Regions from separate parts of the Undibacterium sp. JH2W genome, predicted to be linked through region 2. Evidence: riboswitches for the same ligand, from Rfam matches in the RefSeq annotation. Region 2 holds a riboswitch; the other holds the start of a gene.
What was found. A riboswitch is a leader RNA that binds a small molecule or an ion and turns the genes downstream of it on or off. The one in region 2 is predicted to bind cyclic di-GMP.
Positions count from the first base shown of each region.

Region 1 (15,811 bases), on a different contig from region 2:
GCTACATGGACATAGGTCAGGCGGTCTGCTGCCAGAGCCACTTCCTGCCTTTCTTCTGCATCAAACAAACCAATTTGCAGCCTTGCATTCTGGCGGATTTTGATGGAGCCATCGGCACCGTCACCAGAGATCACCAAACGCAGGCGGCCCTGTTTTTCTTCGCGGCTAAATTCTTTTTCGCCGTAGAGCGGCTCGCCACCCAGTTGGTCTGGCTGTATCCAGATTTGCAGCAAACGTGTGTGCTCGTTATTCGCAGGATTGAATTCCGAATGGCGCACACCAGTACCTGCACTCATATATTGCACATTGCCTGGACGTATCGTACTGCCATTACCCATGCTGTCTTTGTGCGCAATCGCACCTTCGAGCACATAAGTAATAATCTCCATGTTCTGGTGCGGATGCGTACCAAAACCCATGGCAGGCGCGATCCAGTCATCATTAATCACACGCAGGGGGCCAAAACCCATGTGTTGTGGATCATAATATTCTGCAAATGAAAAGCTGTGATGTGATTTCAGCCAGCCGTGCTCGGCATGGCCGCGTTCTTGTGATGGTCTGAGCGTAATCATATAAGTCCCTTTCAAATTTCCTGAAGAATGTGTTCAGGCGATGTACACACTATATACATGCAAATTCTTTGACATAAGGGTAGAATTTCATACAACTCATTCAAATTATTTGAACAATCGTGAACCTGACTCTGGAAGCCCTGCAAATCCTCGATGCCATAGACCGCAAAGGCAGCTTTGCTGCGGCGGCTGCGGCCCTGGATAAAGTGCCCTCGGCCATCACTTACAGCATACGCAAGCTGGAAGAAGACCTCGATGTGCTGCTCTATGACAGGCGTGGCCACAGGGCCAAGCTGACTATCGCCGGGGAAGAGTTATTGATGCAGGGCAGGCATTTGCTGAATGCCGCCCAGGAGCTGGAAAACCGCGTGAAACGCGCCGCCAGCGGCTGGGAGGCGGAGCTACGCATTGTCATTGATGGCATTATACAATTCGACGATATCATCCCCTTGATCAAGGAATTTGAACAACAGGCTTGCGGCACACGCATACGTATCAGCCAGGAGATTTTGTCAGGCGTCTGGGAAACCATGGTATCTGGCCGCGCCGACCTGGCCATAGGCGCTGCCTATTATGGGCCGGACGCCATACGCATGCAGGGTGAATTCCAGACCCGTTTGCTAGGCAGTGTGGAATGGGTGTTTGCGGTAGCACCACAACACCCGCTGGCACAGGCGGCAGAACCGCTGACACCGGCGATTTTGCAGGCCCACAGGGCTATCGCCATCGGTGACACTGGCCTGACCCTGCCATCCATGACAGCAGGCTTACTGAGCGGCCAGGACACTCTGACCGTGCCAACCATGCAGGCCAAGCTGGCGGCACAACTGGCAGGCCTGGGTTGCGGCCATTTGCCACGTCGCCTGGCGCTAGCACATTTGCGCAGCGGTGCGCTGATAGAAAAGAAGACCAGTGCCCACCGCCCGCCAGAAGATAACCGCCTGGTCTGGCGCAATGCCAACAAGGGCAAGGCTTTGCTGTGGTTTTTACAAAAGTTGCAAGACCCTGTCGTGCAACGCATGTTGATAGGTAATTAGGTAATTGAAGAACATCCACGCCAACAAAACAGATGACGCAAAAATATATAGGACGTTTCGCCCCCTCGCCGACTGGCCCCCTGCATATGGGTTCACTAGTGGCCGCCATGGCCAGCTATCTCGATGCCCAAGCCCATGATGGGCTATGGCTATTGCGTATGGAAGACCTGGATTTTGACCGCAATGTCAAAGGTGCAGACCAGCATATCATCAATTCGCTGCAACGTTGCGGCATGCTCTGGGATGGCGACATCACTTGGCAAAGCCAGCGCCAGCATCTGTATGAAGCTGCTTTGCAAGAACTGGGCGCCCATCTCTACCCCTGCGCCTGTTCACGCAAGGAGATCGCAGATTCTCGCCTGCGCCTGGGTGACACAGCCAGCCAGATTTACCCGGGCACTTGCCGTCATGGCCTGGCAGCAGGCAAGACAGCGCGTGCCTGGCGTTTGCGCGTGCCAGATCAAATCTATCGCTTTGAAGACAGACTGGCTGGCATGCAGCAGCAAAACCTGGCAACCGAGGTTGGAGACTTTGTATTGAAGCGCGCTGATGGTTTCTGGGCCTATCAATTGGCGGTGGTAGTCGATGATGCAGCACAAGGCATCACCCATGTAGTGCGTGGTGCTGATTTGTTAGATTCCACGGCAAGGCAGATCTATCTGCAAGAATTGCTGGACTTGCCCACACCGCATTATCTGCATGTACCGGTAGTGACCAATGCAAATGGTGAAAAACTGTCCAAACAAACCGGGGCACTGGCATTTGATCAAGGTGATAATGATATATTGCACGATGCCTTGATACCAGCTGCAAGATTTTTAGGTTTACAACTGACAGGAAGCATCATCAGCAAAGAAGAGTTTTGGACCAGGGCAACTCTGGCATGGAAAAACTAACTCGACAACACGAAAAAATAAATTCATACGCATGTCACATCACCTCATTAATGCTGCCAGTGCAGGCAAATTCGATAAGCTGATTACCCGCCTGGAACAGGGCGACGATTTAGAAACCCTGCACAAAGGCACGGGCAGATCGGCATTGGCAGAAGCCGCGTTGAATGGCCATGCAGAAATCGTCGGGCATTTGTTGACGCTGGGTGCAAAATTCGACGAACCTGACAAAGCCTTGGGCTACACGCCATTTTTATGGGCATGTGCACAAGGACACTTGTCCGTGGCGCGTCTGCTCGCAGAGCATGGTGCCAATGTCAAATTTGCCAGCAAACCACATGGCTGGACGGCTTTGATGCTGGCTGCAGCAAATGCACATATAGAAGTCGTGCAATTCCTTTTAGCTCTGGGGCTCGATATTGGCGCACTCAGCAGCGACAGTCGCAATGCCTACGACATGGCCTTAAAAAACAGGCATCAACATATTGCCGACGTACTTGCGCATGCAGGAGCAGCTTTACCCCCGCCACCAGTAAGGCCAGTATTTTTGCCATGGCCAGCCGGCACCAGTGACGGGGAGGCAGATAGCAGCAATGCAGCATCCGTGCTGCATCACTTCATACTGGCCATGCATCAATGGGAAAAAGATGCTGCAAGCAAACACGCCAAAGTCATCAACGGCAACAAAGAGCATGACTGGCCAGCCATGCAAGCGGAGATGAGCATTATCTTTGAACGTTACTGCACATTAAAAGATCGACCTTATGGCAGGAATGGTGGGAGCTTCAGCGTGCCACCTGGCTACCAGCCAACTGAAAGCTTGCTCAGTATCACCGACCTCAGCAAGCAGAAAAAAGAATTGCAAACCCGTGAGCTGGATCGCGAATTTAGCTACATTGTCATCTTTAAAAAAAATGAGTGGCGTCTTGATAGCAAGCGCCAGCGCTTGCCTGGTGGAGATTGGATAAGAGATCACTTATAAGATTCATGGCTCAAAATATGAGCCTATGAGTAAAGATCATTCATTCCTGAACGTTTATGCTTGCGGGATTTTCAACATTGCCCTGACCGTAAAAAAACAAAGGCTGCCATGCAGCCTTTGTTGCTTTGTCTATCAAGTCTGCCTGGCAACTAGCGCTCGGAATATTCCCTGCCACGCCCATGTCCATGACGATCATGGTCATGGTCATCATAAGCGCGTTCGTTACGTCTGCCATCACGTTGATACTCGTCGCGTCGATAAGGATCATGTCTGTAATCATGATCACGGTAATAGCCATCTTGATAACGTGGCACTACCTGCGTGTTATACCAGCTTTCCTGGACAAAATACACCTGACGGTCACAGGCATTATAGCGATAGCAATGCTTTTCCCATTTATTTCTGTGTCCTGGTGGCACGACCAGATACACAGGAGGCTGAACTATGTTCACCCTTTGCACGATGCGCGGTTCACTATAAATTACCTGAGGTTGCGGAAAATTTCCTATATCCACATGGCCATAAAAACCTGGCTGCCCAAATTGTACAGAGACGCCCACATTTTGCGCCTGCGCCTGGGTCGTCATGAATATTGCTGCACAAGCAGCGCCTGCCAGCAATACTTTGCTGCATGTCATGGTTTTCATTGCCTACTCCTTTTGATACTCACTCACAGAATCACTTACTGTGCTTACCATCTATAACGTTTGTACGGCCTATCTGTTGACTTCAGTTGAAAATATTCTAGCCGCTCAAGCGTAAAGGTTCTGTGCGTTAGCCAACACAAAAACCATGTCTGTCATATCAAAGCATATCGTCAGGCACTTTGTTTTTCAGGAAAATCAGGGTATGCGCTACGAATTAATTGTCGTGTGAGTGCACACCATGAGTACCACTCCTCGTAAGAGGGATCCCATTCTTCCCATAGAATTTCATCGTTGTATTCATCAATATAAACTGGCAAAAGTCTACGCTCTTCCAGCAATTGATTCCAGTCAAGCAATACAGGGACGGGTTTATCACTACGCATTTGAAAAGCTGCGGTTTCATCAAATTTGCACAATATTTCCCAAACTGCTGCATGATCCCGCACAGTATTTTTCTGCAGCATTTCAATGATGAAAAACACGGCAAATGGCGTTGCCTGATGTAAACCATCCTGATGCTCAAGTTTCAGCTCGAGCTCGCGGACAGCCCACGCATGGTTACCATTACCTAAATCACGGATTATCTCGGGTAAGTTCCCGCCACGACCATACCAATGAGCAATCCGGTCCCAGGGCAAACAATTGATATTTTTCAATTCCATGAATAGTCAACTCCCTCAGCACAGCATGTATTTTCTCGAACTAGAATGCGCAGCCTGGCAATCACTTGGCCGGGAAATCTGCTGCCCATTGCTGCGCCTTTTGATCCAGTGCTGCGCGGCGCTCTGCCGGAATCTTTGTGGTCAATTGTGCCAATGTGCTTCTGTGAGATGCGCAGGCATATTGGGCATCACGCTTGCCGAATTTACGCTTGAGTACACATTCAAGCTGATTGGCACCAGCCACGTCTTCGTAAGCAGTTTCCAGGGCTTCTGGCAGGGTCGTTTGATAACGCAATACCAATTGTGCCGACATGCCGCGGTAAGCAGGATCACTCGCACCTGCCAGATGTGTGTATTTGACAGCGTCCTTCAATGCAGCATAGGCATCGGGATTTTTTTTGATATTGGGAATACCAGGATTCGACGTAGTTTCACTCGTGCCGTCAGCACTGGTCATGGTCATCGACCAGCCTGATTTTTCAGTCACTTTTTCTTCCAGGCAGGCCAGACGATTATTGGCTTCAGCAGCGACCATGGTCAATGCTTCCACATTGCCTTCACCTGCCAGTTTGCGGTTCTTGTTCAGCCACGTCTGGAAATCTGCGCGCAAAGGTTTTGCGGTAATCAAATCACAATCATCGAGACTGATTTTGGCAGCTTGCGAACTTGCACTATTGAGCACCATACAAATCAGAAAACCGAGTTGCGAAATTTTTGGAGAAATTTTCATAAATAGTTTGTTTCTTTCAATAAAAAATACAAGGCTGAGCCCAATCTCAATTGCGGCCATGCTGCCATGACGAAAATAATAGGGGAAATGATTTTACAAATTAACACTTTTGTTTTATTCAAAAGCCATCAAAACAACTTTCACCAGCTTCTGTTATCAAAGCGAAATCGAAGCTTGTTTTAGCTGCATGCTTTCAACAATTCTTGACATTTTTCTGCTTTATTTTGAAGAGAATTATTCGTACCCTAAAACTGTAATTTTTAATTTCCAAAACTTGAGGGCAAACCCGTTGAAAGACGGCGACGCAAAGCCACCGGCCTACAGCGCTAACGCGCCATGGCAGCGGGGTTGCCGGTGACGTTATTGCAAAAGCATAGTAGCGCTTGCAGATATCATTAACTGTCAGATCACCGCCCTCTGCCCACATCGGAGTGCATAGTGATGACAAAAAAGAGTTCTTTCCCCGCCCTCAAGCCACGTACCTGGCTGAGCCTCATTATCAGCACATGCGTGCTCAGTGCATGCGGTGGCGACAGCCCCCAGCTCAGTCAATCCAGCATCGCCTTGCCACCGGCTGAAGTGGCTGGCAGCACAACCACGCTGAGTGTGACCTTACCTGCCCAGGCCATTGATTTGCCACCTGAAGTAGCTGCGCAAATGACTCGCCCCACCTTTCATCTAGCACCGGTTTTACTGGATGCACCAGCAGACATAGATGTCATGGGTGGTAGCAGATCTGCTCATATGCCTGCGGCAATGCAAGCCATACCCCGCGACTTGCTGGGCGTGCGTGGCCATGGCCTGACCGTTTCGGCAATTCGTTCTCTGCCACATGAACATGTCGCACCACCACCAGCTGGAGAAAATGCACAACCCCTGGCAGGAACGAGTGCTGTATCGACCTATACACCGGCGCAAATCCGGGCAGCCTATGGTTTGCCTGCGCTGCCTGCCAATATGAGCAGCCTGACAGCCAGCCAGGCTGCCCAATTGGGTGCAGGCCAGACTATCTACCTCGTCAATGCCAAACATGATCCCAACATCGCTGCAGAGTTGAATGCCTTCAATACGAAATTTGGCCTGCCTGCATGTACAGTAAAAAGTATTCCAGCAACAACGACATTGCCATTGGCTGCAGCATCTGCCAACGCCTGCGAGTTCTACGTAGTGTATAGCACTAGCAGCGGTGGCATGAACGCTACGGCGCCAGCATTTGATTCGGGCTGGGCGACAGAAATCGCGCTCGATGTGCAGTGGGCCCATGCAACGGCACCGTTGGCTCGCCTCATTTTGATTGAAGCCTTTGATTCTTCCATGAGCAATATGGTAGGCGGCATCAAGTTGGCAAATGCCATGGGACCAGGTGTGGTGTCTATGAGTTTTGGCTCTACCGAGGGTAGCTGGACCGCAGGCGTGGAAAGCACTTTCACAACGGCCAAAATGACTTATCTTGCTGCTTCCGGTGACTCTGGTCCGGAGGTGGAATGGCCCGCAGTTTCACCGAATGTGCTGGCTGTAGGCGGCACCAGCCTGACATACACTGGCGGCAGCAGAACAGAGACTGCCTGGTCGAGTACTGGTGGTGGCGTCAGCGCTTATACCGCAACACCCAGCTATCAAACCAATAGCATACCTGGCCTGGGTACACCTGCTCACAGGGTGGTTGCTGATGTGTCTTTGAATGCCGATCCCAATACCGGCCAGTATGTCGCCGTCATGACGCCAGGTAGCAGTACCGTGAACTGGGTCAGTGCCGGCGGCACCAGTCTGGCAACGCCACAATGGGCTGGCATTATTGCAGTCGCCAATGCGACCCTGGTGCAAGCAGGCAAACCTGTATTAGGCGCGCCACATGCAACGCTGTATAACAAAATCGCCAGCGTACCTGGCACCTATGCTGCCAACTTTGCAGATATCGCCAAAGGCAGCAATGGCACATGCACTAACTGCGCAGCAAAAACCGGATATGATCAACTCACCGGCCTGGGCACACCGAATGTCAGCAACTTGCTCAGCACCCTGAGTGGCACCATCGTCGCAACTGAACCTGTCGTCAGCCCCGCCACCATTAATGGCCAGGTTGGTACCGCCCTGAGTTTTACGGTGTCAGCCACGGCAAATAATCCTTTGACGTATACCCTGAGCGGCAATCCTGCAGGCATGAGTATCAGCAACATAGGCATCGTGACATGGACCGCGCCGCTGGCAGGAACTTACGCCGTGACTGTCACCGCGCTTGACGCGAAAACCGGCTTGAGTGGCAAGGGTGTATATACCGTGATCATTGCCGCTCCCGTGCCACCTGTCGTCACAGCCAGCACGATCAATGGCATCGTAGGCACTGCCCTGTCTTTCAATGTAACGGCAACATCGGCCAATGCGATGAGCTTTAACCTGGCAGGTGCACCATCCGGTATGAGCATCAGCAGCAGCGGTGTCGTCACCTGGGCCTCACCCGTCATTGGTACTTACCTGGTGAGCGTCAATGCCACTGACAGTAAAACTGGATTGACTGGCAAAGCTACTTATACCGTCGTCATCGCCCAGCAACCTGCACCTGCCCTGACTGCCGCCAACATCAATGGCCTGGTAGGCACAGCATTGTCTTACACAGTCACTGTCAAGGCATCCAATCCGGTCACTTATACCTTGACCGGTGCTCCTGCAGGCATGAGCATCAATGCTGCGGGTACGATCAACTGGGCCAGCCCAGTTGCAGGTAATTATTCTGTCAGCGTCGTCGCCAAAGACAGCAAGACAGGCTTGAGCGGGCAAGCAACGATAGGCATCACTATCACGGCCTCGGGCATCAGCATCAATGCACCGGCAATGACAGGTGTAGCTGGCAAAGCATTGAGCGGTTCTATCAGTATCAGCGATCCTGGTGCGACTTCGGTATCAGTTACCATTGCCGGTGCACCTCTGGGCCTGGGCTTTGCCATGAATGGCTTGAATATCAGCACCAGTTGGGCCAGCCCGGTAACTGGCAGCTATACGCTGAAAATCACGGTCACCGACAATGCGGGCAGGACTGCCACGGCCAATGTGCCAATCACCATTAATGCGAAATAAGTAAAATAAAGAAAGAAGTAAAAGAGGCGGTATCAATGAGATGATCCCGCCTCTTTTTTTTTGCTACAAAATTTTAATGTCCACCGTGCCCTTGCGGCTTCCTGACTTGCACTTCAACTTCGGGAATTACATGCCCATGGTGCTGCATGCCAGCATGCGCATCTTGAGTCTGGCGCGAGGCAGCGGCCCCCGAGGTATCGACAGCAGGCCCGGTATATTCATAAGCTTGCGTGCCTTTGGGCTGTCTGTACCAGCCCGGGTCTTTATAATCGCCAGGCTTCTGGTCTTTGCGCACTTTGACGACGCTGAACATGCCGCCCATTTCCAGCCCGCCATAAGGCCCTTCTCCCATCATCATGGGTAAGGTGTTATCTGGTAGCGGCATTTCCATCGCCCCCATGTCGGCCATGCCCTTGTCACCCATGCTCATATAAGCAGGGATAAGCTTATTGATCTTGTCAGCCACATCCTTATGATCGACACCTATCATGGACGGGACATTGTGGCCCATGGCATTCATGGTGTGATGGCTCTTGTGGCAATGGAAGGACCAGTCACCTTCTTCATCGGCGGCAAATTCCAGCTGGCGCATCTGACCGACGGCAATATCCACGGTCACCTCAGGCCAGCGCGCAGTTCTCGGCACCGGGCCACCATCGGTGCCTGTCACTGTAAATTCATGACCGTGGATATGGATGGGGTGGTTGGTCATCGTCAGATTACCCACGCGTATCCTGACCCTGTCATTCTTGCGCACATTCAGGGTATCAATGCCGGGGAAGATGCGGCTATTCCATGACCATAAATTAAAGTCTGTCATGGTCATGATATTCGGTTTATAGGCACCCGGTTCTATGTCATAGGCATTGAGCAAAAAAATAAAATCCCTGTCTACTTCATCTATCTGTGGATGCCTGTTTTTTGGATGGGTAACCCATGAACCCATCATTCCCATGGCCATTTGCGTCATTTCATCGGCATGCGGGTGGTACATGAAGGTGCCTGGGCGACGTGCCGCGAATTCATAGACAAAGGTCTTGCCCGGCTGTATCGCTGGCTGGGTCAGGCCAGAGACGCCATCCATGCCATTTGGCAAACGCTGGCCGTGCCAGTGCATGCTGGTGTGTTCTGGCAAACGGTTGGTAACGAAGATGCGCACGCGGTCACCTTCCACCACTTCTATCGTCGGCCCCGGGCTTTGGCCGTTATAACCCCACAGATGGGCTTTCATGCCAGGGGCCATTTCACGCACTACCGGCTCGGCCACAAGGTGGAATTCCTTGACGCCATTATTCATGCGCCATGGCAGGGTCCAGCCATTCAGGGTGACCACCGGATTATACGGGCGGCCATTTTGTGGCAGCAGCGGTGGCATGGTATCCGGGCTGACTTGCATGACTGCTTCTGGCAAGGCTGCCAGCGCCACTTTGCTGACCGTGCTGGCTGCCAGTGCGCCGCTTGCTATGCCTGCCAGTTTAAAAAAATCTCTTCTTGTACTCATCGTATTTCTTTCACAAATCTGGTGATCAATGCGCGGCATCTGCCGTGGTAGTTGATTTAACGGGATACAGATTATTTGTTGATGGACGTCCCAGCAGTTCAGCCTGCAAGGCAGCATCTGCCAGCCAGAACTGTTGCTCTGCATTGATAGCCGCCAGCACACTATTGATTTGCTCACGGCTATCGGCCAGTAATTCAAATACGCTGATGAACATGCCGTTATAACGTAACTGGTTTTCTGCGGAGATGCGTTTGCGCAGTGGCAGTATCTCGTCCCGGTATTGCCTGGCAATATCGTACATGCTGCGATAAGCAGAATAACTGGTGCGCAGGTGCGAGCCTGCATTGTTCAACGTCGCTTGCAGGCGATAGCTGGCGGCCAGGGTACGGGCATTCATGGCGGTTCTTTGTGCATCACCCCAATCAAAAACAGGTAACCTGAGACTGACTTCAAAGCCACGCTTGATGTCACTATGTCCTGCTGCATCAAAATTAGTATCGTGTCTGATACCCAGCTCTATATCCGTAAAACTGCTGACCAGGCTCAAACCCTGGCGCGCTGCCGCAGCATCCAGTTCCTGCTTTGCCAGTTGTATGTCGAGACGATTTTTTGTGGCTTGCGGGCCTATGCTTTCTGCCGTCATGGGTGTGTCTGGCAAATCCGGCAGACGTGCTGGTAAGTTGAGGATTTTTTCCTGCTCCTCATTCAAGCCCAGTAAACGTACCAGCTCTTCCCGCGTGGCCAGACTGGCATGCCGGGCAAAGCTCAGTTGTGCCACCGCATCAGCCTTGAAAGCCTGCTGGCGTGCTGCCTGCAATTTATTGAAATTGCCAGCTTTTTGCATGCGCTCTGCCAATATGGCACTGGCGTCAGCAGCTTCACTGACTTGCCCTGCATATTCCAGGCTTTGTTGTGCGGCGACTGCCTTGACCCAGGCCCCCCTCACCTGGCTGATACTGTCTATGACATCCAGGCTTAATTGCGTCTGCCCTCGTGCCAAACCATGTTGCGCCATGGTCTGGCGTTGTGGCAGGCTCAGCAAATCGAGCAGACCAAAGCTCAGCATGCGAGCAATTTCCAGCTCGCCGGATTGACGGTTGCGTTCAAAATTAAAGAGCGGATTCTGGATGCGCGCCTCTTGTGCAGTATTCGCCCCATCCGCCTGGTGTTGCGCCAGCATGGCTTGCAAGGCCGGACTATTGAGCAAGGCAATTTGCACGGCGGCGTCTTGCGACAAGGGCTCTTTTAATAGGACAGCAGCCTTGGCCTGCATGTCTTTTTGCTGTGCTGGCGTGCTGGCCAGCGCCAGTTTCCCCTGGGTATAAGCCGGATATTCCTGATTGATTTTTTGCGTACTTTGACCGATATCAAAACTGGCACAACCAGTCAGCGCCAGCAATGCTGGCAACAGATATCGGTAATGAATGTGCGACATGAAGTCCTCGCGATATGAAGTGTGATTCCACCAAATTTGGGGACATGCAATTGTCGTAGCTTGGGCTATCTCGTAGGTTGAGTCGGTCCGTAGGTTGGGCTACGTCTTACCAGCCCAACACTCGGCCTCAACAAATGTAAACGTCATTTAACCGCCCAGTGTTGGGCTGGTAAAGCGTAGCCCAACCTACAACCCCAACCCAACCTACGACTTTAAACCGATTCAGGCGAACACAGCCCTGGGAGGACGCTCCAGCATGCGCGCAGGCACGGATGCTGGCAGCAAGACCGACAACACCTGGGCTTCATCATGTATGGGAGTAAATGTAGAAATTGAGGCAGCAGGCATCAGGGCGATGCCCATGCAGCAAGGGGAAGAAGACTTGCAGTGACCGCCCACTTTAGCCTTAACAGCATCGGCGCTGGCATCGTCAACTTCAGCGGCTGGCTGGCAGTGTTCATTGCTACTGCCAGCAGAAACATCAGCCTGAGCAGGCATCTCCATGACGCAACCCAGTTTACCGGCGACTGCAAAGCCCTGCAAGGGCAGCAGTACCAGCAAACAGCAAGCAATCAGGAAACGCCAGGATTTTTTCATGCGCTGAACTTATCACAATTCAGGCTTTTCAACAAACCCGCGCATCAGACAAGATCAGCCTAGCAGCAAGTTCAGCGCCAGCATGAGCATCACCAGGCCCACCAGGCTATCCAGTATGCGCCAGGCCATGGGCTTGGCAAACCAGGGGGCCAGCAAGCGCGCACCAAAGCCCAAAGCCGCAAACCAGATGGTGGCATTCAAGACAGCACCCAAAGCAAACCAGTATTTGCCGTCACCGGGTTGCTGCCCACCTATGGCACCCAGCAAGACCACGGTATCCAGATAAGTATGGGGATTGAGCAAAGTCGCCCCCAACACTGCCAGAGCCGCTTTGCCAGCGCTCAAACCCAAATCTCCTGCAGTGGCCTGCAGACTCTGCTGGCCGAAAGCGGCACGTAAAGAACGCAAGCCATACCAGATCAAAAACGCCGCCCCGCCCCAACGGGCAACTGCCAGCAAGGCTGGCTGGCTATTAATCGCACCGCCTACACCTGCGACACCAGCCAGTATCAGCAGCATTTCACAAGCGATACAGATCATCACCGTCAATGCCACATGTTGCTTGCGCAAACCCATGCGCAAGACATGCGCATTCTGCGAACCAATCGCCACTATCAAACCCGCACTCATGCCCATGCCCTTAAGTATAAAAGCCAACATCATCTGTCTCCCGTTTGTCGATAGAGGGATTTTGGGCAAAAAAGGGTTTAATATGAAGTTAAATTAAAATATTTACGAACTCATTAAAATTTCTTAATAAACTCTTTTGTTTTCCAAAGCAATGTTTTATCAACAATTTTCTCTTTTTCTTTTAAACCTCTGTGTCTCTGTGCCTCTGTGTTGAGAGGTCTTTACCCAAAACAAGCCAGGCTAAGGAAATATCCAGCGACCCAATATGCAAACCAGACTAGATAGCCGCCAATGCGAAGCCTTCCTCAGTGTCATAGACCATGGCAGCCTGGAACAGGCTGCGCAAGCCCTGAACCTGACCAGCTCAGCCATTTCCCAGCGCATCAAAGCACTGGAAATGGAATTGGGCAATACCCTGCTGATACGCAGCCGCCCCTGCCGTGCCACAACCGCCGGGCAAAAACTGGTGCAGCATTTGCGTCGCGTGGCAGAACTTGAACAGGATTTACAGAGTGAGTTTGCAGGCCAGCAAAGTGCTGCCATCCGTATCGCCATCGGTGTCAATGCCGATAGCCTGGACAGCTGGTTGCTACCTGCGCTGGCAGAATTCCTGATCGCTGAAAATATCCTGCTTGACGTCGCCATCGACGATCAGGATCACACCCATGATTTGCTGGAAAGCGGCATGGTGCTGGGCTGTCTCTCTGCGGAAAAAAATGCCATGCGTGGTTGCCAGGCTGTGCCGCTAGGCTTCATGCGTTACCACCCGGTTGCCAGCCTGGCCTATTGCCAGCGCTGGTTCCCGCAAGGCATGACGCGTGAGGCAGCCAGGCTGGCACCGGTACTGACCTTCAATCGCAAAGACAAATTGCAAGCGCAAATCTTGCTGGAACACTTTGGCTTGCCTGAGCATGCCTATCCCACCCACCATGTCCCGGCAACCACACCTTATAATCGCGCGATTTTGCTGGGCCTGGGCTGGGGGGTGATTCCTGATCTGATGCTGGATCATCTGGAAAAAGACAAGCTGCTCATGATCATGCCAGACCACCCTGTCGATGTGCCCCTATACTGGCATCACTGGAAAGTGCAGACACCCAGACTGGCGCGCTTGACGAACACCCTGGTGAAACAAGCACGCGCCAGCTTACGACAAGTCAAACCTTAAGTTAGGTAGTCGAATCAACAATCGGTTGCACCTGATTGCGGCCATGTGACTTGGCAAAATACAGCCATTCATCGGCACGTTGCACCAGACTTTCCATGGTATCTGTCACTTGCAATTCGGCTACGCCAAAACTGGCGGTGACACGTAATATGTTGCCATCCTGCATGCGGATGTAGAGATGTTGCGCCACTTGTTGACGTATTCTTTCTGCCACCTCCCATGCAGCATGCAGATTCGTCTCAGGCAAGACCAGGATGAATTCCTCGCCACCATAACGGACCACCCAATCGACATCGACACGCAATTCTTTTGCCAGACTTTGGGCAAAGGCAAGCAGTACATGGTCACCTATGGCATGACCATATTCATCATTCACTTTTTTGAAAAAATCGATATCGCAAAACACCAGGGACAAATGGCGCTGATAGCGCGCTGCCCTTTGTATTTCTGCAGGCATGCGCTCGTTGAACAATAAGCGGTTATAGCAGGCAGTCAGGCTATCGGTAATGGACAGTTGCTTCAGGCTTTTCATAGCCGCTTCCAGCTGGCTGGTTCTTTCTGCGACCAGGGCATCCTGGTTGGCGATATGCTTTTGCAGGCTGTCTTGCATAGTGTGAAAGCCATCGACAACCAGGTCAATTTCGTTATAGCCGTTGCCTGGTTTGCGCCTTAATTCGAGCTTGCTGGATAACTGGTTGGCTTGCAGGTTTTTGACAAAGTCTGCCAGTTCACGCATGGGTCTTTCCAGATCCTGCCGCAAGATCGCCACCACCGCTACAAAGATAAACACTGACAAGACCACGACTTCGATAATGACAATGACAAAGCTGCGCAACAACTCCTTGCGCAAGACGGTCTTGTCGACCACGAATTCAACTTTTCCTATGGACATCCGGGCATCTGCCGGGGCAGGTATATCAAATACCATGTGCTGGCCACCAGACAGATGATTGATATTCCCACCGGTAAATTGCTGCCCGGTACTGGCCTTGATGGAGACATAGGCAATACTGGGGTTTTTCAACATCAGGCTGATTTGCTTTTGTATGGTTTGTGCTTCTATGTCCCATATCGCCACCGATAATAAGGGAAGATGCGCATGGGCCACATCATTCACTGTCATCTCAAAGTTTTCTTCTATGGCGCGGTAATTCAGCCAGGCTTGCAAGCTGCTGATGCAGACCACGCACAAGATGACCCATTTGAAGACACGGCGTATCAGCAAACTGGCGATGGATTGTAAAGCCTGCTTATTCATTTTCGCACTTCTGCCTGGTTCAATATTTGACGAAAACTAAAATCATATTTTTTGATAGCGGGATGGAGGACTTTGCTGAATTTCCTGAAGTCTAGCCTGTTAAAATTCTGTGCGCCAAATAATGATTGGAAGTTCCTGCTTTCTTCCGGCGTAAACAAGATAAACATGGACCTGTCCAACTCCAGTCCCTCATCAATAAAGTCCCGGCCATGATGATAGTCATACAGCATCACCAGGCTGAATGCACCAGCAATAAAGTGGCCACCCGCCAGGGCGCTCAGGCTGCCCGACTCCAGTGCAGTGAAGGCTTCGGCCGAGGTATTGATGGCACTGAAAAAAGCATCGCGCCCCGGCTTGCCGCCACGGGCACGCCAGCTCTCCATGGCACCAAAGGCCATTAAGTCATTGCCTGTCCAGATCAGCCTGGTATGTGGATAGCGTTGGTATAACCAGGCACTTTGTTCTTGCGCCTTGGCGCGATTCCAGTCGCCATAGATGACCTGGTCAAGCACGACATTTTTTGCTTCAGCTACAGCTTTGCGCATACCTTCATTGCGTTTGTAGGAAGTGGTAGTTGATCTGTCGCCGGCGATTGCCAGCATATGCAGTTTACCGTCAGTACCGATC
Region 1 covers NZ_JBMPOT010000015.1:150,461-166,271, reverse strand. The annotation lists gene ACO0LC_RS22025 (pirin family protein) at 1-572, opposite strand, end outside; gene ACO0LC_RS22020 (LysR family transcriptional regulator) at 692-1,609, shown strand; gene gluQRS (tRNA glutamyl-Q(34) synthetase GluQRS) at 1,642-2,505, shown strand; gene ACO0LC_RS22010 (ankyrin repeat domain-containing protein) at 2,537-3,484, shown strand; gene ACO0LC_RS22005 (hypothetical protein) at 3,634-4,131, opposite strand; gene ACO0LC_RS22000 (hypothetical protein) at 4,302-4,793, opposite strand; gene ACO0LC_RS21995 (hypothetical protein) at 4,855-5,523, opposite strand; cyclic di-GMP riboswitch class I at 5,793-5,879, shown strand; gene ACO0LC_RS21990 (putative Ig domain-containing protein) at 5,965-8,595, shown strand; gene ACO0LC_RS21985 (multicopper oxidase family protein) at 8,669-10,096, opposite strand; gene ACO0LC_RS21980 (TolC family protein) at 10,122-11,531, opposite strand; gene ACO0LC_RS21975 (hypothetical protein) at 11,754-12,128, opposite strand; gene ACO0LC_RS21970 (LysE/ArgO family amino acid transporter) at 12,183-12,788, opposite strand; gene ACO0LC_RS21965 (LysR family transcriptional regulator ArgP) at 13,024-13,926, shown strand; gene ACO0LC_RS21960 (diguanylate cyclase) at 13,928-15,184, opposite strand; gene ACO0LC_RS21955 (ABC transporter substrate-binding protein) at 15,181-15,811, opposite strand, start outside.
Region 1: linked by a shared signal. The riboswitch ahead of ACO0LC_RS21990 (putative Ig domain-containing protein) and the one ahead of ACO0LC_RS20810 (response regulator) in region 2 are both predicted to bind cyclic di-GMP.

Region 2 (15,811 bases):
CTTGCTGCCGTTTTATGCGGTCTTGCTGGTGCTCGGTATCTTGCGTTATGACATGATGGCTGTGAACCTTTGGGCCAACCGTTTCCTGGCCTGGCTGGCCCTGAGTCTGCTAACAGTAGCCATTGCAGGCCTGGTGCTGAGCCTGGTGGCGCAAACCGGCTTTAGCCCACTGGCGGCCCTGCCGCTGTGGCAGTTATGGCTTTTGGGTACAGGCATGCTGCTCACCATGCTGATACTGGAAAGACCCATGCGCAGCTTCATGGAGAAACTGATCTTCCCCGGTGCACATCTGGAAGCCAACGTCCTGAGCAACTGGCGCCTTCAACTGGAGGCAGCAGCTAGCTGGCAAGAACTGGCGGCAAGCGCCTCTGCATTACTGGAAACCCATTTGCGCCAGCCCATGCCTGTCTTGCTATTCCACGCTGGGGCCCCCGACAGCAACGCAGATGAGCAAACCTGCGTCATCTGTTACCGGCAGCAAGCACAGGCTACCCATGCAGAATGGCATTACGAATTGCGTCACTGGGAAGGCGCGACCCCCAGCGTGCAAAGAGTGGGTGCAGTATTCGGTGCCCTGCTGGCAGCAGCTGCCGGACGCCTCGATCAATTGCTGCGTTATGCCGAACAGGAAAAGCAGCGCCTGCAACAGGCACACCTGACTGAGTTGGGCGGGCTGGCCGCCACCGTCGCCCATGAATTGCGCAACCCCCTGAATATCATCAGCATGGCCGCCATCTCTTGCCCGCCAGAGGTGCGCAATGACATACGCGAGCAGATAGAAAGAGCCGATCATCTGATACAGGATTTGCTCAGTTATTCCGGTGAAGTGCGTCTGAATTGCCAGCCTGTGGATATGGCAGAACTGATTGATAACATCGTGGCGCAATTACGCCCTACTGCCATGGCGAATGGCGTACAAATCAGCAGCGACATTGAGGAAAATTTACGCGGCCATATAGACCGCATGCGCGCTGAGCAAATCCTCAACAACCTCCTCAACAACGCACTGGCGATGTTACGCGGCAGACCAGATGCCCGCATTCATATCGCAACGGCTACAGACCAGCAGATGCTGAGGTTGCGCATCTGTGATAACGGTCCCGGCATACCAGCAGAACAGAAAGCCGATTTGTTCCAGGCTTTCAAGAGCCGCCGCGCCGGTGGTACAGGCCTGGGCCTGGCGATAGTGCGCAGGCTGGTGGAGGCCCATGGCGGCAGTGTTGCGCTGATCATTTATCCCGGCTGGAATTGCTGTTTCGAACTTTATCTCCCCAAATCACCATGACACCATGAGCATGCAAACTATTTTACTGGTTGATGATGAGCCAGCCTTTCAACGTCTGTGTGGAAACTGGCTGGCCAGCCTCGGTTATATCGTCAAGGTCGCGGCCACGGCAGAACAGGTGCATGCCTTGCTGGCGGAGAACAGCTTTGATCTGGTCTTGCTGGACCTGGCCTTGCCACCTAGTTTCACACCCGATGAAGGCCTGGCCCTGCTGCCTGCGTTTGCACCTGTCCCTGTGGTCGTCATGACTGGTCATGCTGACCGCGAACTGGCGCTGCGTGCTATCAGCCTTGGAGCCTGGGATTTTTTACCCAAGCCACTTGATCCCGACATCTTGCGCGTCGTGGTAGATCGTGCGCTTAACAAAAGCCGCCTGGAACGAGAACTCGCACAATGGCGCGCCCGCGCCCTGCCAGACGATAACAGCATGGGCCTGATAGGCATCAGCGCCGAGCTGGCAGAACTGCGCTCGCTGATACGCCGCATTGCACCTACCGATGTACCAGTCATGATTACCGGCCCCAGCGGCACTGGCAAGGAGTTGGTGGCACGCGCCCTGCATGCCCAGGGCAAACGAGCAGGCAAAGCATTTATTGCAGTGCATTGCGGTGCCATACCTGCAGAATTATTCGAGAGTGAATTATTTGGTCACTGCAAAGGCAGTTTCACCGGTGCCGACCGCGACCGCAAGGGCCTGATTGCGGCGGCTGATGGCGGCACGCTATTCTTTGATGAAGTAGGTGAAATGCCCCTGCCCATGCAAGTCAAGTTATTGCGCTTTTTGCAGTCTGGCAGTTTCTTTCCTATAGGTGCACGCGCAGAGTTGCGTGTCGATGTACGCATAGTCGCGGCGACGAATCGTGATCTGGCTGTCATGGTCGAAGAAAAAAGTTTCAGGGATGATTTATATTACCGCCTCAAAGGCATACAAATGCGCACCCTGGCGCTGGCAGACAGGGCAGAAGATATTGCCTTGATAGCTCAGGCGATTGCAGCCAGATCAAGGCCGCCAAAACGCCTGACGGCTGCGGCACAGGAATGGCTGGTGTCCCATGCCTGGCCCGGTAATGTCAGGGAATTGCAGCATTGCCTGCAAACTGCGATGGCACTGGCGGGAGAGATGAATGAGATAGTAGTGGATGACCTGGCACTGGCCTGTGGCGAAGTCGCGAGCGAGACGCCTGTAGTGGATTCTGGTTTACTGGAAGAACAGGTGGCTGCGCTGGAAAAGCGCCTCATCGTCAGTGCACTCAATGACAACCAGCACAACCATACGCATGCAGCAAAACAACTGGGTATTTCACGCGTAGGCTTGCTCAACAAGATGCGCAGGTATGGTTTGCGTGAGTAAGCAACGCATGTCCACCTGTAGGAGCGGCTTCAGCCGCGAATCTTTGATCCAGAAAAAATGGCAATCACGGCACATCCTTCGCGGCTGAAGTCGCTCCTACGAAATTCAAATGCCTGGTTTCCCTGGTATTAATGCGCGGCTGCAAACAAGCGACTTAAATCCAGCACGGGTATGCTTTGCCCCTGTTGTTCAAAGCAGGAAATCGCCATGTCTTCCCAGCCTGTTTCATCAAGGCTGCTGGCCTGATTATCATCGACCAGCACACGCACTGGTGGTGCTGCCAGGTGGATGGCACCCAGGCCTGCACTATTACTGACCACATCATGAAACGCTACCAGCGCCAGGATATTGCCAGTGCAAGCCTGGCCACCCAGACGCAGAGGCAATTGCATGACAGGCACGGCACGTTTTTGCCAGAAAATCACTTCGCGCATATGGGCAGGCGCCAGCGGCACCTCAAAGCTGTCCTGGGCATCCATGATTTGTATCAGTTCACGCTGGCCTATGGCGACTTGCCTGCCGTCACCTACATCGAGCAACCACGCATTTGCACTGGACATGTCGGGCTCTCCTAATGGGCAGTATGAGTGGAAGTAACTTGTGCAAAGGCACCGTATTGCAATAAATGCCGGGCATCGCTGAGACAGGCCAGGCCATCTTCAAATGGCATGATGGCCTGTACTGGTGTATGGCCAGCGCGCATGGCAACAGGCAAGGCATAGTCAGCACCTGAGTGCTGGTTCAGCACCCGTACATCATCACAGAGCAAACCCAAAAAGCCCTTGCCAGTGGCCAGCATGACGCAGGCACGGCGGCTCGCCGGCATGGCAGCCAGCGCCTGCAACTCACCATCCAGACTCAACACTGGCCAGCTTTGCCCCAGGTAAGTGATGCGCCCTATGGCGGGTGCGATATCGTCCTGACTTTGCAAATCCACCACCGATTCGACTGCGCAGACATCGCCCTGTGGCAACATGAGCTGCAAGGCATCGATGCGCAGCAACAGGCGATTGCGTATTTCTGTACTCATACCAGGCATCTTCGCTCCCATGATCACACTCCAGTCAGGCGGTTGATATGCTGCAGCAAGGCATCTTCGCTGAAGGGTTTGACGAGGTAGGCATCCACTCCGGCTGCATCACCCTGCTGCCTGTGTTTTTGCGTAGAGCGTGAAGTGATCATGATGATAGGTATGTGTTTATCCAGCTTGCGGGCACGTACATGGCTGGTCAGTTCAAGACCGTTCATGCGTGGCATTTCCATGTCGACCAAAATCACATCAGGTGTCACATCGTCGAGGATGGCAACGGCATCCAGTCCGTCAATCGCGGTGCGTACTTCATAACCGGCATCACGCATGATTTGTGCCGTAGCACGGCGGGCTGACAGAGAGTCATCAACCACCAGTGCGGTGCGCACCTGCACAACCTGGTGATCAGCCTGTGCAGGCAGGCCAGTATAGGCATCACTCACATTGATATACTGCGGTGTTGATGAGCGCAATAATTCCGGCAAATCTATCACCGGCGCGACACTACCATCACCCAGGATGACTGCACCTATGGTGCCCTGGATTCTTGGAACATAGCGACCAAATTTCTTGACCACGACTTCACGGCCATCAACCAGTTCCTGCACTTGTATGGCACAAGTCGCCCCGGTGTCGGTGCTGACCAGCAAGACCGGGTAACCATAGCTGCGTATTTCTTTGCGCTGGTCTGGCATACCCAGCAAGCTGTCGAGCTTCAGCAATTTATGGACTGCATCACCAAAACGATACACCGGCTGGTCTGCCAGCATATCGATTTGTGCATCGGTGATGTAATGGATATCGATGATGCGACGGCTGGAGATGGCCATCATATGACCACTGACACGCGCCATCAGAGTGTGTTCAGACAAGAGGCTGGCTGGCAGGCGCAGTTCCACCATCAGACCCTGGCCTGCGACTGAGCGCAGGTTCAGTGAGCCCTTCATTTCCAGTATGCGCGCATGCACCATGTCCATGCCTATGCCACGGCCAGAAGTCTGGGTACTGCTTTCGCGGGTGGAAAAACCCGGCACCAGGATCAGCCTGGCCAATTCTTCTTCTGACAAGATTCGTTCAGCGCTGATCATCTTGCGTTTTAAGGCAGTGCGACGGATGGCGGCATAATCGAGACCTGCACCATCGTCCTTGCAACGCACGACTATGGAATTGCCTTCACGGGCAAAGCTCAGTTCTATTTGTCCCATGGTAGTTTTTTGCAAGCTCTGTCTATGCGCTACGCTTTCTATGCCATGGTCAATCGCATTCCGCAAAATATGCATGAGCGGATCGGTCAGATCATTGAGCATATTGCTATCGATATTGGTATTGGCACCCAATATGTTCAGGTTCACCTGTTTATCGAGCAAGCGGCAGGTCTGGCGCACACTGCGCTGCAGGCGCGAAACTATGGTAGTCACAGGCACCAGCCGCGTACGTATCACGGCATGCTGGTTTTCCATTTGTAGGCGACGCTGCACTTCCAGCAATTCTGCCAGGCCATGCAATTGTTCATCGATGTGGCTAGACATCTCGAAAGCATCGGTGCGTGCCTCTACCAATTGCGCGGTGATGGTGTGCAGCTCGCTGTAACGTTCAAATTCTAGCGGATCAAAGTCACCATCAGTAGTGCTGATGCTGGCTTTTTTCTGTGGGCTGCTCATGCCACGCACATCGACCAGGGTTTCCAGGTCGGCGATGAGTTTCTGGAACAGGATGTCTTGCTTTTGTATGGCCTTGGATTGTTTCTGGGTCTGCTTTAATTGCTCCTGGATTTGCGCATTCGAGATGACATTTTCACCTGCCAGGCGCAGCAATTCGTCAACCACTTTTGCTGGTACGCGCAGCATGGGTTCAGCCGCATGTGAGCCTGGCTCCACCAGATCGAGTACTGCTCCAGTAGACAAGGTCGCTGATGCAGTTGTACTTGCTTGACTGGCAGAAGTAATCTCAGGACGTGCAACAAACTCACCGCTGTGCATATACCTGACATAGTCACAGACTTGCTGCAAGACTTGCCGTGCCTGGGCTGGTGCAGCACCACCATCGACCACGGCTTCGGCCATGGCTTCCAGACAATCACCAGCTTCGGTCAATAATTCTGCCAGGGTCAGATCTGGCAAGCTTGCTTTATCACTGAGGGCAATCAGCAAATCTTCCAGATGATGGGTCAGATTGGCAATACCGGCGATACCCACGGTATTGGCCGCACCTTTCAGGGTATGCGCTGCACGCTTGGCTTGTTCTACATCTTGCATGCTGCCAGTGCCGCTGGAAAATTTTTCTATGGCACTGGTAAAGTTGCCTACCTGTATAGGCAGTTCCTGCAAGAGGCCGTCGAATAACTCAGTATTCAAATCATCGGGCCATAGTATGGAAACATCATTTTCTGTAATCGCGACTACGGCTTCTTCCTCACCATGATTTTCATCGATAAGCTCAATATTGATCAATTCAGAAAACAGGGATGCATGCTCTTCTGCCAGCGCAGTAGCCACCCATGCCTCATCCATCAGCAAGGCCAGCAATTCCAGCGCTGGCACCTCTTCTGTTGGAGTGTTCAGATAGGCTATCAGCCTGGCTGGCAATTCGCCCAATACATTTGCTTGCGAACTACTCAGAGTGGCTGCTTGCGCTCTCACCAGATCAGCCAATATCGATAAGAACTTATGCAGGGCTATCAGCCCTATGGATTCAGAAGTCGTCGCTATGCGCAACAAGGCTTCAACATAGTTTTGCAGGGCCAGGCTGTGCTGTTCATGGTCATCACCTGCGGCAATAACAGCCGCCAGGTCTTCTGCCAGCATCTCCGCCATCAGGCTGAATTCCCTGGCGAACAAGGCCAGCATATCGCTGCTGATTTCTTGCCTGGGTGGGTTAAATTCAGCTTCGTCGATATGCTGAAGTTCAGTATAAGTTGCTTCGGCTACAGTATCGCTGACGTTGTCAGCTTCTGTAACAAGCCCTGCAGCGGTTTCAGTCCTCGCTTCATTTTCTGTTACCGTCTCTGCGTCACTCCATACAGGATGGTAGATAACATCCAGCAAGCTTGCTGCCAGCTCAGGATTATCGGCATCAGCAATACTATCCATCAGCATCAGGGGGAAACGCTGCAAGATGCCCAGCTCTGTTTCGCTCAATGCATGGTCAGTTTCTGACCTGAGAGTAACGACATCGGCAAAGGCATGGCAGGCATCTGCCACTGCATGCATGGACAATTGCTGGGCACAGGTGGAAAACGCCTGTAATTGCGCGGCATAGCATTGCAGGGTAGCGGCATCAGTTTCGCCGCCCTGACCAAAATGTTCATCGGCTGCCAGGGTCATGACCAGGGCATCCAGGGCATCATGCAGGTCGGAAGATAAATTCTGTTCGGTAGCCTGTGGTTGCTCAACAGGCGAGGCAGCTTCAACAAATGCCGGGGTGGCTGCGGGCACCAAAAATAATGCGGGAGCGTCTTCCACTTCCTCTACCGGTGTCAGTGGATCGCTGTTCAGCAATTGTCGTAATTCACCGGAGTCAACATGGCTCAGGGGCAGGGGCCAGCTGGCGGTGGATAAATGATCTATCAGGGTTTCTATATTTTTATTGCCATGATTCAGGGCATGACTGGCCAAGAGATCTGGCCATTCGCTGAGCAGATAATATTCTGCTTCACTGAGACGTCGGTTCTGGTTATGCAGGCTGATGAGGTTGCGCTCTATCAGTGCACATACCCAGTGCAGGCCAGGCATGTCGGCGGCACTGGCTGCTGCGCGTATGCGACGCAGTTGCTCTATATAGCAGGCCAGGGCACGGGTGACTACCGCAACATCCGTTGAATGTGTGGCATCGGTTTCCAGGGCGTTGAATACCTCATCCAGGGCACCGAGGACGACATGGCTGAAATCTGTAGCATGGTTTTCTAGCTGTTCCATACTGCCTCAGATGGGTAAGTTGTAAGGTGAAAAGCCTGCGCATTTTTTTGCGCAGGCCGAAGCCGGTTGACAATCAAGCAGCCAGTTTGAACACACGCACAGTGGACAAGAGCATCCTGGCGTATTCCACCAGGTTGGTGGTTTGCGCTGATTGTTCATCGAGTTGCAAGCTGGTTTCCTGATTGGTTTTCTTGATCTGTATCGCTCTGTCCAGCAATTCCTGGCTGGCCTTGGCCTGACCATGGGATTTGATGGCAATTTGCTGTACCGATTCAACCAGCTCAGACGTGGCATTTTGCGTTGCCTGCATTTGCAGACCGGCCTGCTCTGCCAGACGGCTACCTTCTACCACCTGGGCAATTGCCGAGTTCATGGTGTTGACCGTATCTGAGGTTTCCAGCTGTATGTTATTGACCAGGCCAGAAATTTGCAACGTCGCTTGCCGCGCATTTTCTGCCAGCCTTTGCACCTCATCTGCAACCACCGCAAAACCACGACCTGCTTCACCGGCGGATGCCGCATGCATACTCGCATTCAAGGCCAGGATGTGGGTACGTTCAGCAATCGCATTAATCAGGCCGACCACGCCGGAAATTTCTTGTGAACGTTCACCCAGGCGTTTAATCCGTTTTTCTGTTTCGCGTATGATGTCGCGGGTACTGTTAATACCACCCACGGTGCTGTTGACCGTATCCATCGCCAGTTGTGTCGAGCGTATCGCATTGTCAGCAGCGCGGTTGCAGGTTTGTGCCAGGTCAGCAATATTGCGCATTTCTTCAGAAGCAGTAGACAGTGACAAAGTGGTATGTTCCACTTCCAGCCTTTCTTCTGCCGCCGCTGCCATCACATTATCAGACTGGGCTTTTACCTTCAGCGTAGCCTCGGTCACGTCGGCAGAAATATTACTTACATCACGCAGCACCTTGGCGGTTTCGCTGGTCAGCATGTTCAAGGCATCGGATACCGCACCAGTCACATCGGCAGATACCGGTACTTTGACTGTCAAATCCCTGCTCGCCAGTTGCGCCACCGCCTGCAACAGGACCAGTACGGATTCATTGAGTTTTTCATTTTCATCTTCTATGGATTTACGGCTGGCTTCACGTTCATCCACCATCTTGTCAAACTGGCGTGAGAGTTTGCCAATTTCATCCGGTTGATTGCTGCGCGCCCTGACTGTGGCATCGCCCTGTGTCAATTTCTGCATAACACCGATCAGATGCGATACCGGTTTGGTGATACTGCGCGTCATCCAGTAAGCAACACCGGCTGCCAGCAAGATGGACAAAACTGCCACCAGCGCCAAAATGTTTTTGGCATTCAGGTAAGTACTATCGGCGGCGGCACCATCCTTGTTCACCAGCTTGGTTTGGTAGTCAATCAGACTATCCATGGAGGTGAACCATTTTTCCTGGTCGGCTTGCAGATTACCCAGCAACCAGGCCGTCGCTTCCGTTTTTTTACCTTCAGTCGCCAGGCGCAGGAATTCCCTTTGTGAAGCACCGTATTTATTACGTGCCTCGGTAGCTATCTGGAAAATACTTTTTTCTTCATCGCTGACTATCAGTTTTTCAAAACCGGCGATATTGTCATCCTGGTTCTGTCTGCGTGACAAAATCAATTGCTGTTCTTTTTCAATTGCTGACTGTTCGTTCAGGAGCAGCATATTGCGCATGGAACGTGCATTGGCATTAACATTCCCCAACATCTTGTAAGCCAGCACCACCTTAGGATAGCTGCCATCCACAATACGGTGGGTACCATCATTGATGCTCTTCAAGTTGGACATCGCCAGCCAGGCCGTTACCGCCAACAGCAGCAACACCGCTGTAAATCCCAGACTGAGCCGGATACCAATATTCGGAGTACGTAATTTCATTTTGCTCTCCACAAGAAAAACATCAACAAAGACTGCTTGGTCAAATCAACAGAAGGGGATCAGCCGGATTTCGCTTAAGTTCTACACTTTAAGTTTTATGCTTTATGCGCTGCGGCTGAGTTTTTCAAAAAAACTTTCATGATTGAAGTCTAGCCAGACTTTGTCGTCCTTGACGAAGGCGCCTGGTACATGTGCTTCCAGTGTTGCCGGCAGCTGCGGCATTTGTGTGATGTTGCGCAATTCCGTCAGCGGTTGCGGATAACTGTCTATCAGCATGCCGACAGCATTTTCTGCCTTGTCCAGTATCAGGAATAATTTGGATGAGGTGACTTCTGACCTGCGACCACTGAGTACCAGGCCCAGATCAAAGATGGGGACCAGATTGCCGCGCAAATTAATCAGGCCCAGCAAGTAGGCTGCAGCACCAGGCAGTGGCGCTACGGCTTGTGGCCGTATCACTTCACTGCCAACCTCGGCCTTGATGAGCAAGTTCATCGACCCCACCCGATAGCCATAACGCTTTCTTTCAACTAGTGGTGCCACATCGCTCCACAGCAAATCAGCGGGTGGATTAAAGCGCTCCAAAGCAGCGCTGGGCGGCAGCCATTCCCTGGCCTGCCCGGCATTGCTGGACGTGAACTGACTCATGACAGCTCCCTGGCTTGGGGTGAATGAATGAAAAATCAGACTGACATTTTGAGCTGATCAATAATCTGGTCAGCGGTATAAGGTTTGGCGACATAACCTTTGGCACCTTGTAGCTGGCCCCAGATCTTGTCAGCTTTTTGCGATTTGCTACTGACAAAAACAATAGGGATACCCTTGGTGGCTGGGTCCTGGCTAAGATTGCGACAGGCTTCATAGCCATCCATCTCAGGCATGACGATGTCGAGAAAAATGATGGAGGGTTTTTCTGCCTTGGCTTTTTCCAGTGAGTCCTTGCCGCTGGACGCTGTCACCACCATATAGCCGGCATCGCTCAGTATGGCTTTGATATTGGCCAGTTCAGTAGTGGAATCGTCAACGACAAGTGCTTTTTTCATGCTCATGATGTACTCCCGGATGTGTAGGCTAAGCACCCTGATCCCCAGGGCAAAGGTAAGAATGCATGCTCCCGATAAATCAGGTACCCATGACCATATCGTGGTTCTTGTCCATGGTGAAGATAGCCTCACCTGCGGTCAGGGTCTTTTCCACCACTGCGCGAAATTTCAGATGTTCTACGGGTTTGGTTAGATAACTGCTGCAACCGGATAAAGAACCACGTATGCGATCAAAGGGCGAAGACTTGCTGGTCAACATGACCACAGGTGTACGCTTGGTTTGCGGTTGGCGGCGTATGATCTTGCAGATTTCATAGCCATCGGCACCGGGCATGACGATGTCGAGAAAGATGATGTCGTAGTTTTTTTTCTCCAGCATCTGCAAAGCCTGTTCACCGGTTTCAGCACAATCCGAAGCAATTTTCATGGAACGTAATTCCAGGTCTATCTTGATTCTCGCTGTAGGACTGTCATCGACTATCAGCGCGCGATATCCAGTCTGTAATACTGATGCAGGCGGCGCTTTTGGCAACAGAGGCTGCACTACCGTATTCTTGTCTGTGCCAGTCCTGCCAGCCACTGGTGCAGCATCTGAAGCCGCAGAAAATGCAGCAGGCAACAACCTGACCAATTCATCAGCAACCTGATCCAGCAAAGCCAGCATCTTGGTAGGAACCAGGGGGTGCAGCAAATGGTATTTACCTGGCTTGGCCTGCACTGCATTGGAGATGAACACCGTCGCTGGCTCGGGAATATTGCGCGCCTCTATCAATTCCTGCAAAGCGGCCCTGGCCTGGACATTGTCCGGATCAAGTATGACGATATCAGGATCAGCCACCTGGCTGGCATCAAACAGGGCATAAGAATGCTTGCGCCCACTCACCATGGTCAAACTGAGTACGCTGCGTACCAGACGCAATTCATAATCAGATAAACCAAAAACACCAATAAGGATTTTTTTTGTAGCGCCGGGAAGCGCGGTGGAATTGCTGTTCATGAGCGACCTACCTCTTGACGAAAAACCGCTAATGCGGATTACGGTACCTGGCTGCCCTGCTAAGTGTCTGTTACAAAATCCATAGCCCTAAACGTCACATTTCCAGCGACACATGGTCATCTTGATTTTTGTATCAACCTTTGAGCGAGGGCCCTATAGTTTTGCGTCCCATACTTTCATATGGTTTGCCTTTAAACACTACTGACATTACCCTGGCAATACTGACAGCATGACAGGGAGAGAACATCAGCAACAGCGCCTCATGCGAAGCACCGTTACCCCAATGTAGTTCAAGAAATTGCAGGCCACAAGGAAAAAGTTAACATTTTTTTGCTTTTAGTTTTTCTTTATCAAAGACACAAAAATTAGTACGACTGACAGATTTTTGCGTATTTACCTAGTACTTCAGACATGCCTGACTCTATGCATTCCACCACCACGGCATGGCCTATGGAAACTTCCAGGATGCCAGGTATGGTCAGGAATTTTTCCAGATTATCCAGATTCAGGTCATGACCGGCATTGACACCCAGGCCAGCATCCTGGGCGCGTTTGGCTGCAGCCACAAAGCCCTGGAAAATGTCTTCCCCATGTGCGGTACCAAAGTGCTCGGCATAGGGTTCGGTATATAACTCTACCCGGTCAGCACCCAGTTCTTTGGCAATATGCATGTCCTGGTTGTCGTAATCGATAAACAGGCTGCTGCGTATGCCCAGCGCCTTCAGCTCAGCCAGTACCGGGCGCAAGAAATCAGCATCCTTGCGCAAGTCCCAGCCATGGTCCGAGGTCAGCTGGTCCGGAGCATCCGGCACCAGGGTGCATTGCGCTGGACGATTGCGTTTAACGACTTCCAGGAAGTCTGGCGCCGGGTAACCTTCCACATTCAACTCCACGCCGCGTGACTGACACAAAGCCCCCAGGCTTTCCACATCGCTATAACGCGCATGCCTTTGGTCTTGCCTTGGATGCAAGGTAATACCACGCGCACCCAGATCCAGGCAGCGGGCGGCAAAGGCCAGAACATCAGGATAATTACGGCCACGTGAATTACGTAATAAGGCGATTTTATTGATATTGATGGAGAGTACGGTCATGGTGATTCCAAAGTCTGGGCAAGGTAATGAAAAATCATGGTTGCAGATTTTTCTTGATCAAGTATTCATCATGGACTTGCTTGCAAGTTTGTACAAGTAACACAGCGGTGTGATTTGCTGGTGTATCTGTTTTTTATAACTAACATTCACCTGATGAAATGTGTTTAAAACTCCCTCCCCTTCAAGGAGAAGTCATCAGGGTTTCACAAAGCTTGCTTTGTGCCGACAAAATCCAAGCCGCTTGCAAGCGGTGCGTCGGACAGGTTGGGGTGGGGATGGGTTTCAACTAATGAAACACTTAATTAATTTACAAAAAAAACCCATCCCCGCCTTCTCCTTGAAGGGGAAGGCGTGTATTCATATTTTTTCCTCCGTAAAAAAAACCAGCACATCAGTGCTGGCTTTGCAGTCCAAAACTTAACAGCTAGAAGTGGTCACTGCTGGAAAGCCAGTAACTGCGCCCCCTCAGTCACCTGGTCACCAATCGCATACAAGACTTCGTCAATGACGCCGTCATGCGGTGCCGAAATCGTATGTTCCATCTTCATAGCCTCCATGATCAACAGGGCATCGCCCTTCTTCACTTCCTGCGCTTTGTTAACCAACACGGCGACGATCTTGCCTGGCATGGGTGCAGTCAGACGGCCAGTTTCCGCCTCGGCTTCACCGGCATGCGCCAGCGCATCTATGTAATGCAGGTCAGTATGTTTACCCTGACTGAAGACATGGAAATGTTCACCGTCGCGCACTACCGTGGCAGCCACGGTCTGGTCTGCTATCTTGATGACGATATCATTTTCATGCGCCAATGCCAGTTTGACTTGTGCTGTCGATGCACCTGCCTGCACTTGCCAGCCATCTGCCAGGTAAGTCACTTGCACATTATGCGTCTGTTCTTCTTCCGTGAATTGCAGGCTGCGTTGCATGAGGCTGTTCATGCGCCAGCCGTGGCTGGATTGCCATGGTTCGCTGCTACCCTTTGCTGATTTTTCTGAATTCAACAGGGACACAACCGCAAGTGCCAGCGTAGTCAGGTTCGCGGCTACCGGTGTCGGGAACAGTTCTGCCTGATTGCGTTCTATGAGGCCAGTATCCAGGTCAGCGCCAGAAAAAGCTGTACTGGTCACCAGACGTGACAAGAAGGCGATATTGCTGTTCAAGCCGACAATCTGGTATTGCGCCAGCGCTTGCGCCATGCGGGCCAGTGCTTCTTTCCTGTCCTTGCCCCAGACTATCATCTTGGCGATCATGGGGTCATAGAAAGGTGAAATCGTATCGCCTTCACGCACACCGCTATCAATACGGAAAGCCGCCGGATCAGCCGCGCCACCAAGTTCAAAATTCACAGCAACAGGGGTACGTGCATGACGCAAAGTACCTATCGATGGCAGGAAACCCTTTTCAGGATTTTCTGCATACACGCGTGCTTCAATCGCATGACCATGGATCTGTAATTCGCTTTGTTGCAGCGGCAGTTTTTCACCAGCAGCAACACGCAATTGCCATTCAACCAGGTCAGTACCAGTGATCATTTCTGTCACCGGATGTTCAACCTGCAGACGGGTATTCATTTCCATGAAGTAGAAAGAGCCATCCTGGTTGGCGATGAATTCCACCGTACCGGCGCCGACATAGCCAACTGCTTTTGCCGCTGCCACAGCAGCATCGCCCATGGCAGTGCGGCGCTCTGCCGTCATGCCGGGTGCAGGTGCTTCTTCCAGTACTTTTTGATGGCGGCGCTGCACCGAGCAATCGCGCTCGAACAGATAGACGCAATTGCCGTGGGTATCAGCAAACACCTGGATTTCTATGTGACGTGGTCTTTGCAGGTATTTTTCTGCCAGCACTTTGTCGTCACCAAAAGAGTTGATGGCTTCACGTTTGCAGGATGCCAGCGCATCCTTGAAGTCAGCCGATTTCTCAATGACACGCATGCCTTTACCACCACCACCGGCACTGGCTTTGAGCAAGACCGGGTAACCGATGCGGTCAGCCTCGGTATGCAAAAAATCAGCATCCTGGTTATCGCCATGGTAGCCCGGCACCAGCGGTACATGGGCTTTTTCCATCAGAGATTTGGCGGCAGATTTGCTGCCCATGGCTTCTATCGCCGATGCTGGCGGGCCTATGAAGGCGATGCCATTTTTGGCGCAGGCTTCAGCAAACTCGCTGTTCTCTGACAGAAAGCCATAACCCGGATGTATCGCCTGCGCGCCAGTCGCCAATGCGACTTCTATGATCTTGTCGGCACGCAGATAACTTTCCTTGGCGGCCGCCGGGCCTATCAATACTGCCTCATCACAAACCGCGACATGCTTGGCATAGGCATCGGCTTCGGAATACACAGCGACAGTCTTGATGCCCATGCGGCGTGCGGTAGCAGCAACACGGCAAGCAATTTCGCCACGGTTGGCGATAAGGATTTTGGTAAACATGTCTCTAACCTTTTGGGTGGATGTATCAGTTGCGATAATTTTTCTTTACTCAGTCATCAGAAAAAGGCATTGCCTTTCTCTGTGCCTCCATTTTTCCTCTGTGCACTCTGTGCTGAAGGTTTACGGTTTTAATCAGGAGCAACTACCCGCTTTAGCCTCGACCTTGCCCCTAGTTTTCAAGCCCAGTTTATCGAGCAAGACGCGATCATCCTGCGCTTCAGGATTAGCCGTAGTCAGCAATTTATCGCCGTAGAAAATCGAATTCGCGCCAGCCAGGAAACACATGGCTTGCACTGCCTCACCCATCTGGCGACGGCCAGCAGACAGGCGCACACGCGCCTTGGGCATGGTGATGCGGGCGACGGCGATAGTGCGTACAAATTCCAGCGGATCAAGTGGGTCCAGGCCATGCAAAGGCGTGCCTTCTACCTGCACCAGGTGATTGACAGGTACGGATTCTGGATAGGGATTCAGGTTCGCCAGTTGCGCAATCAGGCCAGCACGCTGGCGGCGTGATTCACCCATGCCGACGATGCCGCCGCAACAGACTTTGAGACCAGCGCTACGTACATGACCAAGAGTATCGAGCCTGTCCTGGTAATCGCGGGTGGAAATCACATTGCTGTAAAACTCAGGTGCAGTATCGAGATTATGGTTGTAGTAATCCAGACCTGCATCTTTCAAACGCTGCGCCTGTTCTTCCTTGAGCATGCCCAGGGTCGCGCAAGTTTCCAGGCCCATGGCCTTGACTTCGCGCACCATGGTCTCTACTTTTTCCATGTC
Region 2 covers NZ_JBMPOT010000014.1:38,819-54,629, reverse strand. The annotation lists gene ACO0LC_RS20850 (ATP-binding protein) at 1-1,285, shown strand, start outside; gene ACO0LC_RS20845 (sigma-54-dependent transcriptional regulator) at 1,290-2,636, shown strand; gene ACO0LC_RS20840 (chemotaxis protein CheW) at 2,765-3,196, opposite strand; gene ACO0LC_RS20835 (hypothetical protein) at 3,208-3,687, opposite strand; gene ACO0LC_RS20830 (hybrid sensor histidine kinase/response regulator) at 3,690-7,580, opposite strand; gene ACO0LC_RS20825 (methyl-accepting chemotaxis protein) at 7,654-9,459, opposite strand; gene ACO0LC_RS20820 (chemotaxis protein CheW) at 9,562-10,107, opposite strand; gene ACO0LC_RS20815 (response regulator) at 10,143-10,508, opposite strand; gene ACO0LC_RS20810 (response regulator) at 10,582-11,499, opposite strand; cyclic di-GMP riboswitch class I at 11,629-11,699, opposite strand; gene ACO0LC_RS20805 (pyridoxine 5'-phosphate synthase) at 11,865-12,593, opposite strand; gene ACO0LC_RS20800 (acetyl/propionyl/methylcrotonyl-CoA carboxylase subunit alpha) at 13,028-15,028, opposite strand; gene bioB (biotin synthase BioB) at 15,161-15,811, opposite strand, start outside.